2 regions of the Streptomyces aureoversilis genome follow, and region 1 is predicted to be linked to the other one. Evidence: predicted binding sites of a transcription regulator. Region 1 holds the regulator's gene; the other holds the start of a gene.
The links. Region 1 encodes HspR, which represses chaperone genes until heat shock. Its sites were predicted from a motif close to TTGAGNNNNNNNNNCTCAA; they were not measured.
Positions count from the first base shown of each region.

Region 2: lon (endopeptidase La) is a predicted target of HspR. The motif match lies at 4,102-4,120, and genes of this name have one in related genera.

Region 1 covers NZ_JBHSKJ010000013.1:120,409-127,397, forward strand. The annotation lists gene dnaK (molecular chaperone DnaK) at 220-2,076, shown strand; gene grpE (nucleotide exchange factor GrpE) at 2,073-2,738, shown strand; gene dnaJ (molecular chaperone DnaJ) at 2,787-3,956, shown strand; gene ACFPP6_RS22925 (heat shock protein transcriptional repressor HspR) at 3,961-4,410, shown strand; gene ACFPP6_RS22930 (hypothetical protein) at 4,622-4,855, shown strand; gene ACFPP6_RS22935 (hypothetical protein) at 4,947-5,195, shown strand; gene ACFPP6_RS22940 (helix-turn-helix transcriptional regulator) at 5,234-6,232, opposite strand; gene ACFPP6_RS22945 (helix-turn-helix domain-containing protein) at 6,486-6,752, shown strand; gene ACFPP6_RS22950 (hypothetical protein) at 6,825-6,989, opposite strand, start outside.
Region 2 covers NZ_JBHSKJ010000015.1:228,912-235,900, forward strand. The annotation lists gene ACFPP6_RS25525 (M4 family metallopeptidase) at 1-19, opposite strand, end outside; gene ACFPP6_RS25530 (MBL fold metallo-hydrolase) at 184-1,041, opposite strand; gene ACFPP6_RS25535 (MarR family winged helix-turn-helix transcriptional regulator) at 1,163-1,588, shown strand; gene lon (endopeptidase La) at 1,680-4,079, opposite strand; gene ACFPP6_RS25545 (helix-turn-helix domain-containing protein) at 4,423-5,400, opposite strand; gene ACFPP6_RS25550 (NAD(P)-dependent oxidoreductase) at 5,547-6,413, shown strand; gene ACFPP6_RS25555 (DinB family protein) at 6,410-6,989, shown strand, end outside.

The DNA of each region.
Region 1 (6,989 bases):
GCGCCCCCCTTTCCGCACCGGGCTCGGCGAACCGCAGCGGGCCTCTCCCGGCGCGCCCTGCGTGTGCTCCCCGCGCGCCCCCGGTTGCGGGTGCGCACGGCCACTCTGCGTATAAGGCCCGCATAAGACTTGAGTCCACCCGACTCAGCTCCGTTGACAGGGACGGATCCGTGTTGCACGCTTGAGCCTGTTCCACTCAAGTCAGCTGGAGGAATCGACATGGCACGTGCGGTCGGCATCGACCTGGGTACGACGAACTCCGTCGTCAGTGTTCTCGAAGGCGGTGAGCCCACCGTCATCACCAACGCCGAGGGCGCCAGGACCACGCCGTCCGTCGTCGCCTTCGCGAAGAACGGCGAGGTGCTCGTCGGCGAGGTCGCCAAGCGCCAGGCTGTCACCAACGTCGACCGGACGATCCGCTCCGTCAAGCGCCACATGGGCACTGACTGGAAGATCAACCTGGACGGCAAGGACTTCAACCCGCAGCAGATGAGCGCCTTCATCCTGCAGAAGCTGAAGCGGGACGCCGAGGCGTACCTGGGCGAGAAGGTCACGGACGCGGTCATCACCGTCCCGGCGTACTTCAACGACTCCGAGCGCCAGGCCACCAAGGAGGCCGGCGAGATCGCGGGCCTGAACGTCCTGCGCATCGTCAACGAGCCCACCGCGGCCGCCCTGGCCTACGGTCTCGACAAGGACGACCAGACCATTCTCGTCTTCGACCTCGGTGGCGGCACCTTCGACGTCTCGCTGCTCGAGATCGGCGACGGCGTCGTCGAGGTCAAGGCCACCAACGGCGACAACCACCTCGGTGGTGACGACTGGGACCAGCGCGTCGTCGACTACCTGGTCAAGCAGTTCGCCAACGGTCACGGCGTGGACCTGTCCAAGGACAAGATGGCCCTCCAGCGCCTCCGCGAGGCCGCCGAGAAGGCCAAGATCGAGCTGTCCTCGTCCACCGAGACCACGATCAACCTGCCCTACATCACGGCCTCCGCCGAGGGCCCGCTGCACCTGGACGAGAAGCTCACGCGCGCCCAGTTCCAGCAGCTCACCGCGGACCTGCTGGAGCGCTGCAAGACCCCGTTCCACAACGTCATCAAGGACGCGGGCATCGCCCTCTCCGAGATCGACCACGTGGTCCTCGTCGGCGGCTCCACCCGCATGCCCGCCGTCGCCGAGCTCGTCAAGGAGCTGACCGGCGGCAACGAGGCCAACAAGGGCGTCAACCCGGACGAGGTCGTCGCCATCGGCGCCGCCCTGCAGGCCGGTGTCCTCAAGGGTGAGGTCAAGGACGTCCTGCTCCTCGACGTGACCCCGCTGTCCCTCGGCATCGAGACCAAGGGCGGCATCATGACCAAGCTCATCGAGCGCAACACCACGATCCCGACCAAGCGGTCCGAGATCTTCACGACGGCCGAGGACAACCAGCCGTCCGTGCAGATCCAGGTCTACCAGGGCGAGCGCGAGATCGCGGCGTACAACAAGAAGCTCGGCATGTTCGAGCTGACCGGCCTGCCGCCGGCCCCGCGCGGGGTCCCGCAGATCGAGGTCGCCTTCGACATCGACGCCAACGGCATCATGCACGTGACCGCGAAGGACCTCGGCACGGGCAAGGAGCAGAAGATGACCGTCACCGGTGGCTCCTCGCTGCCGAAGGACGAGGTCAACCGGATGCGCGAAGAGGCCGAGAAGTACGCCGAGGAGGACCACGCGCGCCGTGAGGCCGCCGAGTCCCGCAACCAGGGCGAGCAGCTCGTCTACCAGACCGAGAAGTTCCTCAAGGACAACGAGGACAAGGTCCCGGCGGACGTGAAGACCGAGGTCGAGACCGCCCTCACCGAGCTGAAGGAGAAGCTCAAGGGCGAGGACACGGCCGAGATCCGCACCGCCACGGAGAAGGTCGCCGCCGTCTCCCAGAAGCTGGGCCAGGCCATGTACGCCGACGCCCAGGCCGCCCAGGGTGCCGCCGGCGCCGAGGGCGCGGGCGCCGGTGCCGGCCACGCCAAGGCCGAGGACGACGTCGTCGACGCCGAGATCGTGGACGAGGACAAGCCGAAGGGCGGTGCGGCGTGACGGAGGAGACCCCGGGCTTTGACGAGAAGCCTGAAGGCCCCTCCGACGCCGCCGACTCCGAGGAAGCGGCGCAGGGCGCCGGGTCCGCCGACAAGGCGGGCCCGGGCTCTGCCCCCTCCGGCGAAGAGCTGGTGGAGGTGGGTCTGAAGGCCCAGCTGGACCAGGCCCAGGCCGCGCTCAACGAGCGCACCGCGGACCTCCAGCGCCTCCAGGCGGAGTACCAGAACTACCGCCGCCGGGTCGAGCGGGACCGGGTCACGGTCAAGGAGATCGCCGTCGCGAACCTCCTGTCCGAGCTCCTGCCCACGCTCGACGACATCGGCCGCGCCCGTGACCACGGCGAGCTCGTCGGCGGCTTCAAGTCCGTCGCCGAGTCCCTGGAGACGATCGTCGCCAAGATGGGGCTGCAGCAGTTCGGCAAGGAGGGCGAGCCCTTCGACCCGCTGGTGCACGAGGCGCTGATGCACAGCTACGCGCCCGACGTGACCGAGACCACGTGCGTGCAGATTCTGCAGCCGGGGTATCGCATCGGCGAGCGCACGATCCGCCCCGCGCGGGTCGCCGTCGCCGAGCCCCAGCCGGGCGCCCAGGGCGCCAAGGGCGAGGGCGAGGACGCCGGTTCCGGCTCCGAAGAGGAGAGCGGTGGCCCGGACAAGGGCTGACGCTGACCCGATGAATCACCGCAGGGAACGGAAGGAGGGACACCGAGGATGAGCACGAAGGACTTCCTGGAGAAGGACTACTACAAGGTCCTCGGTGTGCCCAAGGACGCCACCGAGGCCGAGATCAAGAAGGCGTACCGGAAGCTCGCCCGCGAGTACCACCCGGACGCCAACAAGGGCGACGCCAAGGCCGAGGAGCGCTTCAAGGAGATCTCCGAGGCGAACGACGTCCTGGCCGACCCCAAGCGGCGCAAGGAGTACGACGACGCCCGCGCCCTCTTCGCCAACGGCGGCTTCCGCCCGGGGCCGGGCGGCGCGGGCGGCGGCTCCTTCAACTTCGACCTGGGCGACCTCTTCGGAGGCGCCCAGGGCGGCGGCGGCACCGGCGGCTTCGGCGGCGGCCTCGGCGACGTCTTCGGCGGCCTGTTCAACCGCGGCGGCACGCGCACCCAGCCGCGCCGCGGCCAGGACATCGAGTCCGAGGTGTCCCTGAACTTCACCGAGGCGGTCGACGGGGCCACCGTGCCCCTGCGCATGTCCTCCTCGGCCGCCTGCAAGGCCTGCTCCGGCACCGGCGACAAAAACGGTACGCCTCGCGTCTGCCCGACCTGCGTCGGCACCGGCCAGGTGTCGCACGGCTCCGGCGGCGGCTTCTCCATGACCGACCCGTGCCCCGACTGCAAGGGCCGCGGCCTCATCCCGGAGAACCCCTGCGACGTCTGCCACGGCAGCGGTCGCGCCAAGTCCTCCCGCACCATGCAGGTCCGCATCCCCGCCGGAGTCTCCGACGGCCAGCGGATCCGGCTGCGCGGCAAGGGTGCCCCGGGCGAGCGCGGCGGGCCCAACGGCGACCTCTACGTCGTCGTGCACGTCGGCGCCCACCCCGTCTTCGGCCGCAAGGACGACAACCTCACCGTCACCGTGCCCGTCACCTTCCCGGAGGCGGTCCTCGGCGGCGAGATCAAGGTGCCCACCCTCGGCGGCCCCCCGGTCACCCTCAAGCTGCCGCCCGGCACGCCCAACGGCCGCACCATGCGCGCCCGGGGCAAGGGCGCGGTGCGCAAGGACGGCACCCGCGGCGACCTGCTGGTCACAGTGGAGGTGACCGTGCCCAAGGATCTCGGCGACAAGGCCCGGGAAGCCCTGCAGACCTACCGTGAGGCCACCGCGGACCAGGATCCGCGGGCAGAGCTCTTCCAGGCCGCGAAGGGAGCGTGACCCCATGGATGGGACCGGCCGACGGCGCAATCCGTACGAGCTGACCGACGAGTCGCCGGTCTACGTCATCTCGGTCGCCGCGCAACTGTCGGGCCTGCACCCGCAGACCCTCCGGCAGTACGACCGGCTCGGCCTGGTCTCACCCGACCGCGCCGCGGGGCGCGGCCGGCGCTACTCCGCGCGGGACATCGAACAGCTGCGGCAGGTGCAGCAGCTGAGCCAGGACGAGGGCATCAACCTCGCCGGCATCAAGCGCATCATCGAGCTGGAGAACCAGGTGGCCGCGCTCAAGGCGCGCGTCGCCGAGCTGCAGGGCGTCGTCGAGGGGGCCGCCGTGGCCCGGCAGCAGGCGGAGGCCGCGGTCCACGCCTCGTACCGCCGCGACCTGGTCCCGTACCAGGACGTCCAGCAGACGAGCGCGCTGGTGGTGTGGCGCCCGAAGCGCGACCAGTAGGGGCGCACGCAGCGGGGAAACCGGCTGGGAACGCAGCAGGGAACGCCGTACGAAAGGGCCGGGTGAGCACGTCGCTCACCCGGCCCTTTCGCATGCCGGGCGCTGGCATAAAGCTGTGTGTCCCCTGCAGCAACCTGACAGCTTTTCCCCACCGGACGCTCCGGCTCCGCTGGCAGAGTCTTCCCCACGGAACAACGACGTTGGGGGAAACGTGAAGACCGGAAATCTCGCCAAGAAGGCCGCTGCAGTCCTCGTTCCCGGGGTGTCCCTGATGGTCTTCGCGCTGCCGGGCACGGCGGCTGCCGCGTCCGCTCCGGCGGACGTGCGGGCGGTCCACGGTCTGCAGGGTCTGCACGGTTTGCAGGGCCTGCAGGGCCTGTGCGGGATACCGGCCAAGGTCGTCGACCGTCTGCCGGTCTGTCATCGTGTCAACGGGTGGCAGTGACAAGGAAGTCGGCTTCGGAGCCCCGGTCTGCAATGCGGCAGGCCGGGGCTTCGCCGTGTACGCAAATGAGAAGCGAATCGGAGGAGATGGCGTGGCGAGGACGGAATTCACGGAAGCGGTGGTGGCGCGCGCGGCACCCACCGCCGCGCCCCCGGAGACGGCCGTGATCAGGCTCGTGGGAGCGCTGCCCGCGGGCTGGGACTGCGACTGGCGGCTTCAGGAGGACGGGATCCTGCTGAGGGTGCGGCCCGCCGCCGGCGCAGGCCCCGGCGCCGTGGCGCAGTGGCTGACCGGTGTGCTCGACGCCGGCGGGCTGCGGGGGTGGCGGGCGGTCCGCTAGAACCGGGCCCGCCGGACCCGGGCCCCGGATCCGCGCCGCTAGATCCAGCCGCGCTCCCGCGCCAGCAGCGCTGCGTGCGCCCGGCTGGAGGCGTCGAGGACGCGCAGCAGGTCCGCGACGTGGCGGCGGTAGGTGCGGACGGAGATGCCCAGGTCACGGGCGCCGATCTCGTCCTTGCCGACGCGGCACATCGACTCCAGGACCCGCTGTTCCACGGCGGAGAGCCCGGCGGCCCCTTCGGCCGGTTCCTCGATCAGCGCGGCGAGGTCGGTGGCCTGGTCCCAGATCTTCTCGAACAGCGCCAGGATGTTGGCGACCAGGCCCGTCTCCTGGGCGATCAGGGCGCCGCGCGAGGTGTCGTCGGGGTCGGCGGGCACCAGCGCGGTGTGCCGGTCGTAGACGAGGATCCGCTCGGAGATGTCGCAGGCGACGCGGATCCGGGCGCCCTGCGCGGTGAGTTCGCGCAGGTAGGCGACGGTCGGCGGGTGGTCGAGCGCCTCCTTGAGCACGACGTTGCGGATCCGTACGCCGCGGCGCAGGCAGCGCGTGTCGAGCGGCCGGGCGTGGTCGATGTTCTCCTGGGTGAGCGCGGTGTGGGGCTCGACGGACAGGATCTCCTCGCGGGCGAAGAAGGCCAGGTCGTCGATGCGGTTGCGGATCTGGGACAGGTCCTCCATGCGCTCGACGCCCTTGGGGGCGGGGGTGCGCAGCCCCTGCTCCACGCGCAGCTCCGCGACCAGATGGCGGGCCTGGGTGACCTGTTGCAGCTCGTGGTGGAGCTCGCGGAGCCGCAGATCGGTGAGGCGGTCCACGGCGACCTCCGGGTCGGCCGGGGTGACGGCCCCGTCGCCGGCGCGGCGCAGCAGGCCGAGCCCGTGCAGCCGGTCCAGGGCGGTGCGGACGGTGTCCTTCGGTGCGTGGATCCTCAGATGGATGTCCTCGGCAGCAGTGCCGGGATTACGCAGAAAGTGCCGGTATATACCCTCTTCTGCCGTGCTGAGCCCCAACAGGCCCATGCCCATGCCTGACTTGCTCATGGTTCCCCCGTGTGCGATTGGCCGGCGGTCGGCCCGCGTGGTCAGTCGCGAGCGCGGTGGTGCGTAACCGCCGGTACATCGCCCAAAGCGTAATGCAACGGTAAAGCCGCTGGCCACGACGATTCCCTCCGTGACGACGCAGCAAGCTGTAGCGGGGGTTGCAGGAAGCTGCCTCCGAAGACCGGGTCCGGGCCCGTGTCGCCTTGGCAGGCTGGAGCGTGCCGGAAGGCTGAGACCGACGAGGGGAATCCGGATGAGATCAGCGATTGCCGAGGGACAGCACGACTTCACCACGCTCACGGACCGCGAGGTGGAGGTCCTGCTCCTGCTGGCCTCGGGGGAACAGAACAGGCGCCTCGCACGGCGGCTGGGGATTGCGGAGCGGACCGTACGGGCCCACACCGCGAACATCGTGCGCAAGCTCGACCTGCGGTCCAGGTTCGAGGCGGCGATCGTGTCGCACGTCTACGCGGAGGACATCAGGAGCCTGTGCAGCACGGGCGGCAGGGTGGCTGCGTAGCTCGACACCGGGACAGACAGGCCCCGTCGGAGACTCTCCGGCGGGGCCTTCGTGACGGTCCGGGCGTGGCGCTCACCCCGGGATCAGTTCGGCGGCGGCCTCGATGGCCATCATCCACATCGGCTGTCCGCCGGTGCCGAACGCCGCGGCGAGCGCGTAGCCGACGGAGGCGTCGGCGGGGGAGACGTCCGCCCCCTCCTTCCACTCGGCCAGCACCCGGCCGTCGCCGTCGGAGGA
Region 2 (6,989 bases), on a different contig from region 1:
GTGCCTTCGTCTTGCGCAAAGGTCCCCCTCCGAACGTGACTGGTCGGTCAGCGGAGCTTGGTCGGGGACCATGCAAGCGGTGGGGTTCGCGTCCGTCAACGGGGCAAAGGGGGCAGGGGCCTCTTCACGTGCCTACGCGTCTCACGTGCTTGGCGCCTTTGCTCGCTTGGCGGCTTTGCGCGCTCACGCGTCGACGGGCTCCCACGACGTGGCCCCCGCGGCGTCGCGCAGCACCCGCCCGAACACCACGTCCGCGAAGTGGACGCCGAAGCCGATCGTGCCGGGCTGCGCCATCTCCTCCACCAGGCGCCGGCGGTGGTCCGCGGACTGCCGGGCGTCGTGGTCGACGACGGCCGACCACTCGGGGTGGGCTATCTGGATCGGCGAGTGCAGGGCGTCGCCGAAGGCGATCAGGCGGCGGCCGCCACCGGTGACGACGTAGGCGGAGTGGCCCGCGGTGTGGCCCGGGGTGAGCATGACGCGGACGCCGGGGAAGATCTCCTCCCCGTCGGCGACCGTGCGCAGGCGGGGCTCCAGGGAGGCGAGGACCTCCTGGGACACGCCGTGCTGCCCGGCGAGGTGGCGGTGCTCCCACTCGGGCTCGCTCATGAGGTGGACGGCGCCGGCGCCGGCGAGCTGCGCGGACCAGCCGATGTGGTCGCCGTGCAGATGGGTGATGGCCACGGCCTCGATGCCGGCGGGGGTGCGGCCGAGGCGGGCCAGATTGTCGAGGAGGGCGCCGCCGTTGATCTCCCCCACGGGGGTGCCGGGTTGGCCCGGGTGGTGCCCGGGGCCGAAGCCGGCGTCGATGAGCAGGGCCCGGTCGCCGTGCTCGACGAGGAGGCCGCCCATGCTCGCCACGAGGCTGCCGGTCGCGTCGAGGTACTCGGGGTGCTCGGCCCACACCTCGTCGGTGGTGTCCGGCAGCCAGCCGCGCGGGCCCAGCTGCCCGGCGCCGTCCGGCACGTACGTGACCTTGATGTCGCCGAGCTGCAGGGAGCGGATGCCGGCGGGGCGGTTGAGGCGGGTGTCGTCGGTCATGGGTGGTTCCGTCCTTCGCGGTGCGGGGTTCCTTGATCGACGACAATAAGCTTCTTGCTTGAATGATTCAAGCTTGCAAATTATCGGCTTGATGAAATGGGCTCCGATTACGATGGCGGTCATGACCATCCCGGAAGCCCACGCCGTCGCCGAGCGCCGGCTCTGCGGCCTGGTGAACGGCCTCGCCCGCCGGATCGCCGACCACGTGCGCGACCGCGCGGCGGTGCTGGACCTCACCGCGCCCCAGGCGACGGCCCTGCGGGAGCTGATCGGCCCGATGACGATGCGCGAGCTCGCCGACCGCATGGCCTGCGAGCCCTCCAACGCGACCTTCGTCATCGACAAGCTGGAGGGCCGCGGGCTCCTGGAGCGCCACCCGCACCCCACGGACCGCCGCGCCAAGCAGCTGGTCCTGACGGACGAGGGCGCGGCCCTGCGGGAGCGGCTCATGGAGCTCCTCGCCCGGGAGTCGCCGCTGGCCGGGCTGTCGCAGGAGGAGCAGGACGCCCTGTACGGCCTGCTGGACAAGGCCGTCAGCCACGCCTGAACCGGAAGCCTTCGGCCACGGCCGGAAGACGGAAACGGCGCGGGGCCCGTACCTCCGGTGAAGAGGTACGGGCCCCGCGCCGTTGCGAGCGCTACGCCGCCACCGCCACTTCCGCCGCGGCCGGCTCCAGGGCCAGCGCCAGCACCTGGCGCACGTCGGAGACCGGGTGGACGTCGAGCTCGGCCAGCACCTCGGCCGGCACGTCGTCCAGGTCGGGCTCGTTCCGCTTCGGGATGATCACCGTCGTCACGCCCGCCCGGTGCGCCGCCAGCAGCTTCTGCTTGACGCCGCCGATGGGCAGGACCCGCCCCGTGAGGGACACCTCGCCGGTCATGGCCACCTCCGGGCGCACCCGGCGGCCCGACAGCAGCGACGCCAGGGCCGTCGTCATGGTGATGCCCGCGCTCGGGCCGTCCTTGGGGACGGCGCCCGCCGGCACGTGCAGGTGCACACCGCGCTCCTTGAAGTCGCCGACGGGCAGCTCCAGTTCCGCGCCGTGCGAGCGCAGGAAGGACAGCGCGATCTGCGCCGACTCCTTCATCACCTCACCCAGCTGACCGGTGAGGGTCAGCCCCGCGCCGCCCGTCTCCGGGTCGGCCAGGGAGGCCTCGACGAACAGCACGTCGCCGCCCGCGCCCGTGACCGCGAGCCCCGTGGCCACGCCCGGCACCGCCGTGCGCCGCTCGGCCGGGTCCTGCGCGGACTCCGGGGTGTGGTGCGGCCGCCCGATCAGCGGGCGCAGCTGCTCCTCGCCGATGGTGAACGGCAGCTCCTGCTCGCCCAGTTCGTGCCGGGCCGCGACCTTGCGGAGCAGGCGGGCGACGGCGCGCTCCAGGTTCCGGACGCCCGCCTCCCGGGTGTACTCGCCGGCGAGCTTGCGCAGGGCGGCGTCCTCCAGGACGACCTCGCCGGGCTCCAGGCCCGCGCGCTCCAGCTGGCGGCGCAGCAGGTGGTCGCGGGCGATGACGACCTTCTCGTCCTCGGTGTAGCCGTCGAGGCGGACCAGCTCCATGCGGTCCAGCAGCGCCTCGGGAACGGCTTCCAGGACGTTGGCCGTCGCCAGGAAGACGACGTCCGACAGGTCCAGTTCGACCTCCAGGTAGTGGTCCCGGAAGGTGTGGTTCTGCGCCGGGTCCAGGACCTCCAGGAGGGCCGCCGCGGGGTCGCCTCGGAAGTCCGAGCCGACCTTGTCGATCTCGTCGAGCAGGACGACCGGGTTCATCGAGCCGGCCTCCTTGACGGCCCGCACGATCCGGCCGGGCAGCGCGCCGACGTACGTGCGCCGGTGGCCGCGGATCTCGGCCTCGTCGCGGACGCCGCCGAGGGCCACGCGGACGAACTTCCGCCCCATGGCGCGGGCGACGCTCTCGCCCAGCGAGGTCTTTCCGACGCCGGGCGGGCCGACGAGCGCGAGCACCGCGCCCCCGCGCCGCCCGCCGACCACACCCAGCCCCCGGTCGGCGCGCCGCTTGCGCACCGCCAGGTACTCGGTGATCCGCTCCTTCACGTCCTCCAGACCCGCGTGGTCGGCGTCGAGGACGGCCTTCGCGCCGGGGATGTCGTACGCGTCCTCGCTGCGCTCGTTCCAGGGCATCTCCAGGACGGTGTCCAGCCAGGTGCGGATCCAGCCGCCCTCGGGGCTCTGGTCGGAGGACCGCTCCAGCTTGTCGACCTCCTTCAGGGCCGCTTCGCGGACCTTCTCCGGCAGGTCGGCGGCCTCGACGCGGGCGCGGTAGTCGTCCGGCTCGTTCTCCGGGTCGCCGCTCAGCTCGGCGAGCTCCTTGCGGACGGCCTCCAGCTGGCGGCGCAGCAGGAACTCGCGCTGCTGCTTGTCGACGCCCTCCTGGACGTCCTTGGCGATGGACTCGGCGACGTCCTGCTCGGCGAGGTGCTCGCCCAGCCATCCGACGGCGAGCCGGAGCCGGGCCACCGGGTCGGCGGTCTCCAGGAGCTCGACGCGCTGCTGGGCCGTCAGGAAGGGCGAGTAGCCGGAGTTGTCGGCGAGCTGGCCCACGTCCTCGATCTGCTGGATGCGGTCGACGACCTGCCAGGCGCCGCGCTTGCGCAGCCAGCTGGTGGCGAGCGCCTTGTACTCCTTGACGAGCTCGGCGACGGCGCCGGGCAAGGGGTCGGGGGTGATCTCTTCCATCGCGGTGCCCTCGACCCACAGCGCGGCCCCGGGGCCGGTCGTCCCCGCGCCGATGCGCACGCGGCGGAGGCCGCGGATGAGCGCGCCGGGGTCGCCGCTGCCGGAGAGCCGTCCCACCTGCTCGACGCTGCCGAGCGTGCCGACGCCCGCGTAGGTGCCGTCGACCCGCGGCACGAGCAGCACGAGCGGCTTGTCGCCGCCCCGCGCGGCGGCCTGGGCGGCCTCGACGGCGGCCCGCACCTCGGTGTCGGACAGGTCGAGGGGCACCACCATGCCGGGCAGGACGACCTCGTCGTCGAGGGGCAGCACGGGCAGGGTGAGCGGTGTGGACATCGAAGCCATGATCTCCCCTTAGGCAGGCAAGTTGAGCTATGCCGACTCAATGCGTGGCGCTCCGCGGATGTTCCCCGTCCGCCGTTCGCTCTGAGCGATCACGAGCGGGCGGCGAGGCCGGTCGGCCTCCTGCGGGTCCGGCACCGCCGGATACGCCGGTGAGGGGTTGCGCGTCGCCGCGGCGGGGTTCTTGCGCGGCAACGCCGCAGCGGATCGCGGGCAGGGCTCGTCCTGCCAAGCAGGAGGCTCGTCCCTGTTGTTCCCGCCGCCGCGGCGACCAGCCGAAGCGGCGTTGTCCGGCGGTGCCGGGCCCACGGGGGCCGGCACCGCCGCCGGAACGCCGTAAGGCCGGTCAGGCCGCGGCCGCCGGCCCCGGGAACGCCCGCCGGTAGTCCGTCGGGGTCACCCCGAAGTGCAAGGTGAAGTGGCGCCGCAGGTTGGCGGCCGTGCCCAGGCCGCTGAGCTCGCTGACGCGCTCGACGGACAGGGCCGTCGACTCCAGCAGCGACTGCGCGCGGGCGAGGCGCTGGGCGAGGAGCCACTGCAGCGGGGTCGTGCCGGTGGCGGCCTGCAGGCGGCGGAAGAAGGTGCGGGGGCTCATGCCGGCGCGGGCGGCGAGGTCGTCGACGGACAGGGGGCGGTCGAGGCGCTCGCGGGCCCAGTGCAGGACGGGGGCGATGCCCTCGTCGCCGGCCTCGGGCACGGAGACGTCCACGTACTGGGCCTGCCCGCCGGGCCGGTGCGCGGGCACCACCAGGCGGCGGGCGAGCTGGTTGGCGACGTGGGCGCCGAGGTCGCGGCGGACGAGGTGGAGGCACAGGTCGAGGCCCGCGGTGACGCCGGCGCTGGTGAGGACGTCGCCGTCGTCGACGTAGAGGACCGAGTCGTCCACGCGCACGCGCGGGTGGCGGCGCGCGAGGGCCTCGGCGTGCATCCAGTGGGCGGTGGCGCGGCGGCCGTCGAGGATGCCGGCGGCGGCGAGGGCGAAGGCCCCGGCGCACAGGGAGACCATGCGGGCCCCGGAGTCCGCGGCCCGGCGCAGGGCCTCCAGCAGGTCGGCCGGCAGGTCGCGCCCGCCCTCGATGCACGCCTCGGGCACCGACGGCACGATCACCGTACCGGCGCCCTCCAGCCCCTCCAGGCCGTGCGAGGCGCGCAGCGTGAGCCCGAAGGGGCCGGGCTGCGGCGCGCCCCCGCCCACCGAGCACACGCGCAGGTCGTACCAGGGGTCGGCGAGGTCGCGGTGCGGGATGCCGAAGACGGTGCAGACCACCCCCAGCTCGTACAGGTCCCACATGGGGACGTCGTCGTCGATCACGGCCACGGCCACGGTTCCGGCGCTCATGATCACCAGCCTAGGCAGGCGTGGCAGGAATTTTTCGCATGCCGTCACTTCTGCCACTGTCGGGGCGCCCGGGCCGGTGCGAGGCTGGTCGCACTTGATCAACTTCTGTGACACACGGGGAGGAACCACCCATGAAGGTGACCGTTCTCGGCCTGGGTTCGATGGGTACGGCCCTGGCCGGCGCCCTCCTGGAGGCCGGCCACGAGACCACCGTCTGGAACCGCTCGGCGGGCAAGGACGAGGCCCTCGTCGCACGGGGCGCGGCCCGCGCGGCGACGGCGGCGGAGGCCGTCGGGGCGAGCCCGCTGGTGCTCGCCTGCCTGTCGGACTACGACGCCGTGCACGGCCTCCTCGACCCCCTGGCGGGCGAGCTGCGCGGCCGCACGCTCGTCAACCTCACCTCCGGCACGCCGGAGCAGGCCCGCGCCAGCGCCGCCTGGGCCGCAGGACACGGCATCGGCTACCTCGACGGGGCGATCATGTCGACGCCGCCGGGGATCGGCAGCCCGGCGATCATGCTGCTCTGCAGCGGCTCCTCGCAGGCCTTCGCCGAGTACCGGGAGACCCTGGCGAGCCTGGGCGACCCCGTCGGCCTCGGGGACGACGCCGGAGCCGCCTCCCTCTACGACACCGCCCTGCTCGGCATGATGTGGGCGACGCTCGGCGGCTGGCTGCAGGGCGTGGCGCTGACCGGCGCCGACAAGGTGGACGCGGTGACGTTCACCCCCGTCGCGATCCGCTGGACGGCCGCGGTGAACGGCTTCATGAGCACGTACGCGCCCCAGGTCGACGCGGGCGTCTACCCGGGCGACGACGCCACCCTCGACGTCCACCTCGGCGCGATCGAGCACTTCGTCCGCGCGAGCGCCGCGCGCGGCCTCGACCCGGCGCTGCCGGAGCTGCTGAAGTCCTCCATCGAGCAGGCGGTCGCGGCCGGTCACGGCGGCGACGGCTACGCCCGCCTGATCGAGGCCGTCCGGGCGGGGGGCCGGGCATGACCGCGGCCGGACGCACGGCGGCGGCGCCCGTGGCCCCGGCCGGCGGGATCTCCCCGGCCGCGGCCGCCGGCCCCGCCGCGCCCGACACCGCCGCGCCCCGCACCGCCGACGCCTGGGCCGCGCTCGTCACCGACGCCGCCGACCATTGCTCCGCGGTCCTGGAGGCGGGCGCGGGCCACGACTGGTCCCGGCCCGCGGCCGGCCTGGAGTGGTCCGCGGCCGCAACGCTCGACCACCTGGCACTCGGCCTCGTCGGCTACGCGGGCCTGCTCACGGCCCGGCCCACCGACCGCTGCATCGCCCTGTTCGCCTCGCTCGACCCCGAGGCCCCGCTACCGGCCCGCCTGGAGGGCATCCGCATCGCTGCGGCGCTGCTCGCCGCGACCGTCCGCGGCGCGCGGGCGGGGGATCGCGCCTGGCACCCGTGGGGCCACTCCGACGCGCCCGGCTTCGCCGCCATGGGCGTGACCGAGCTCGTACTCCATACGGACGACATCGCGCGCGGCCTCGGGCTCGCCCCCGTCTTCCCCGGCGGCCACAACCTGCCCGACGGGCTGTGCGCGCCCGCCGTCGAGC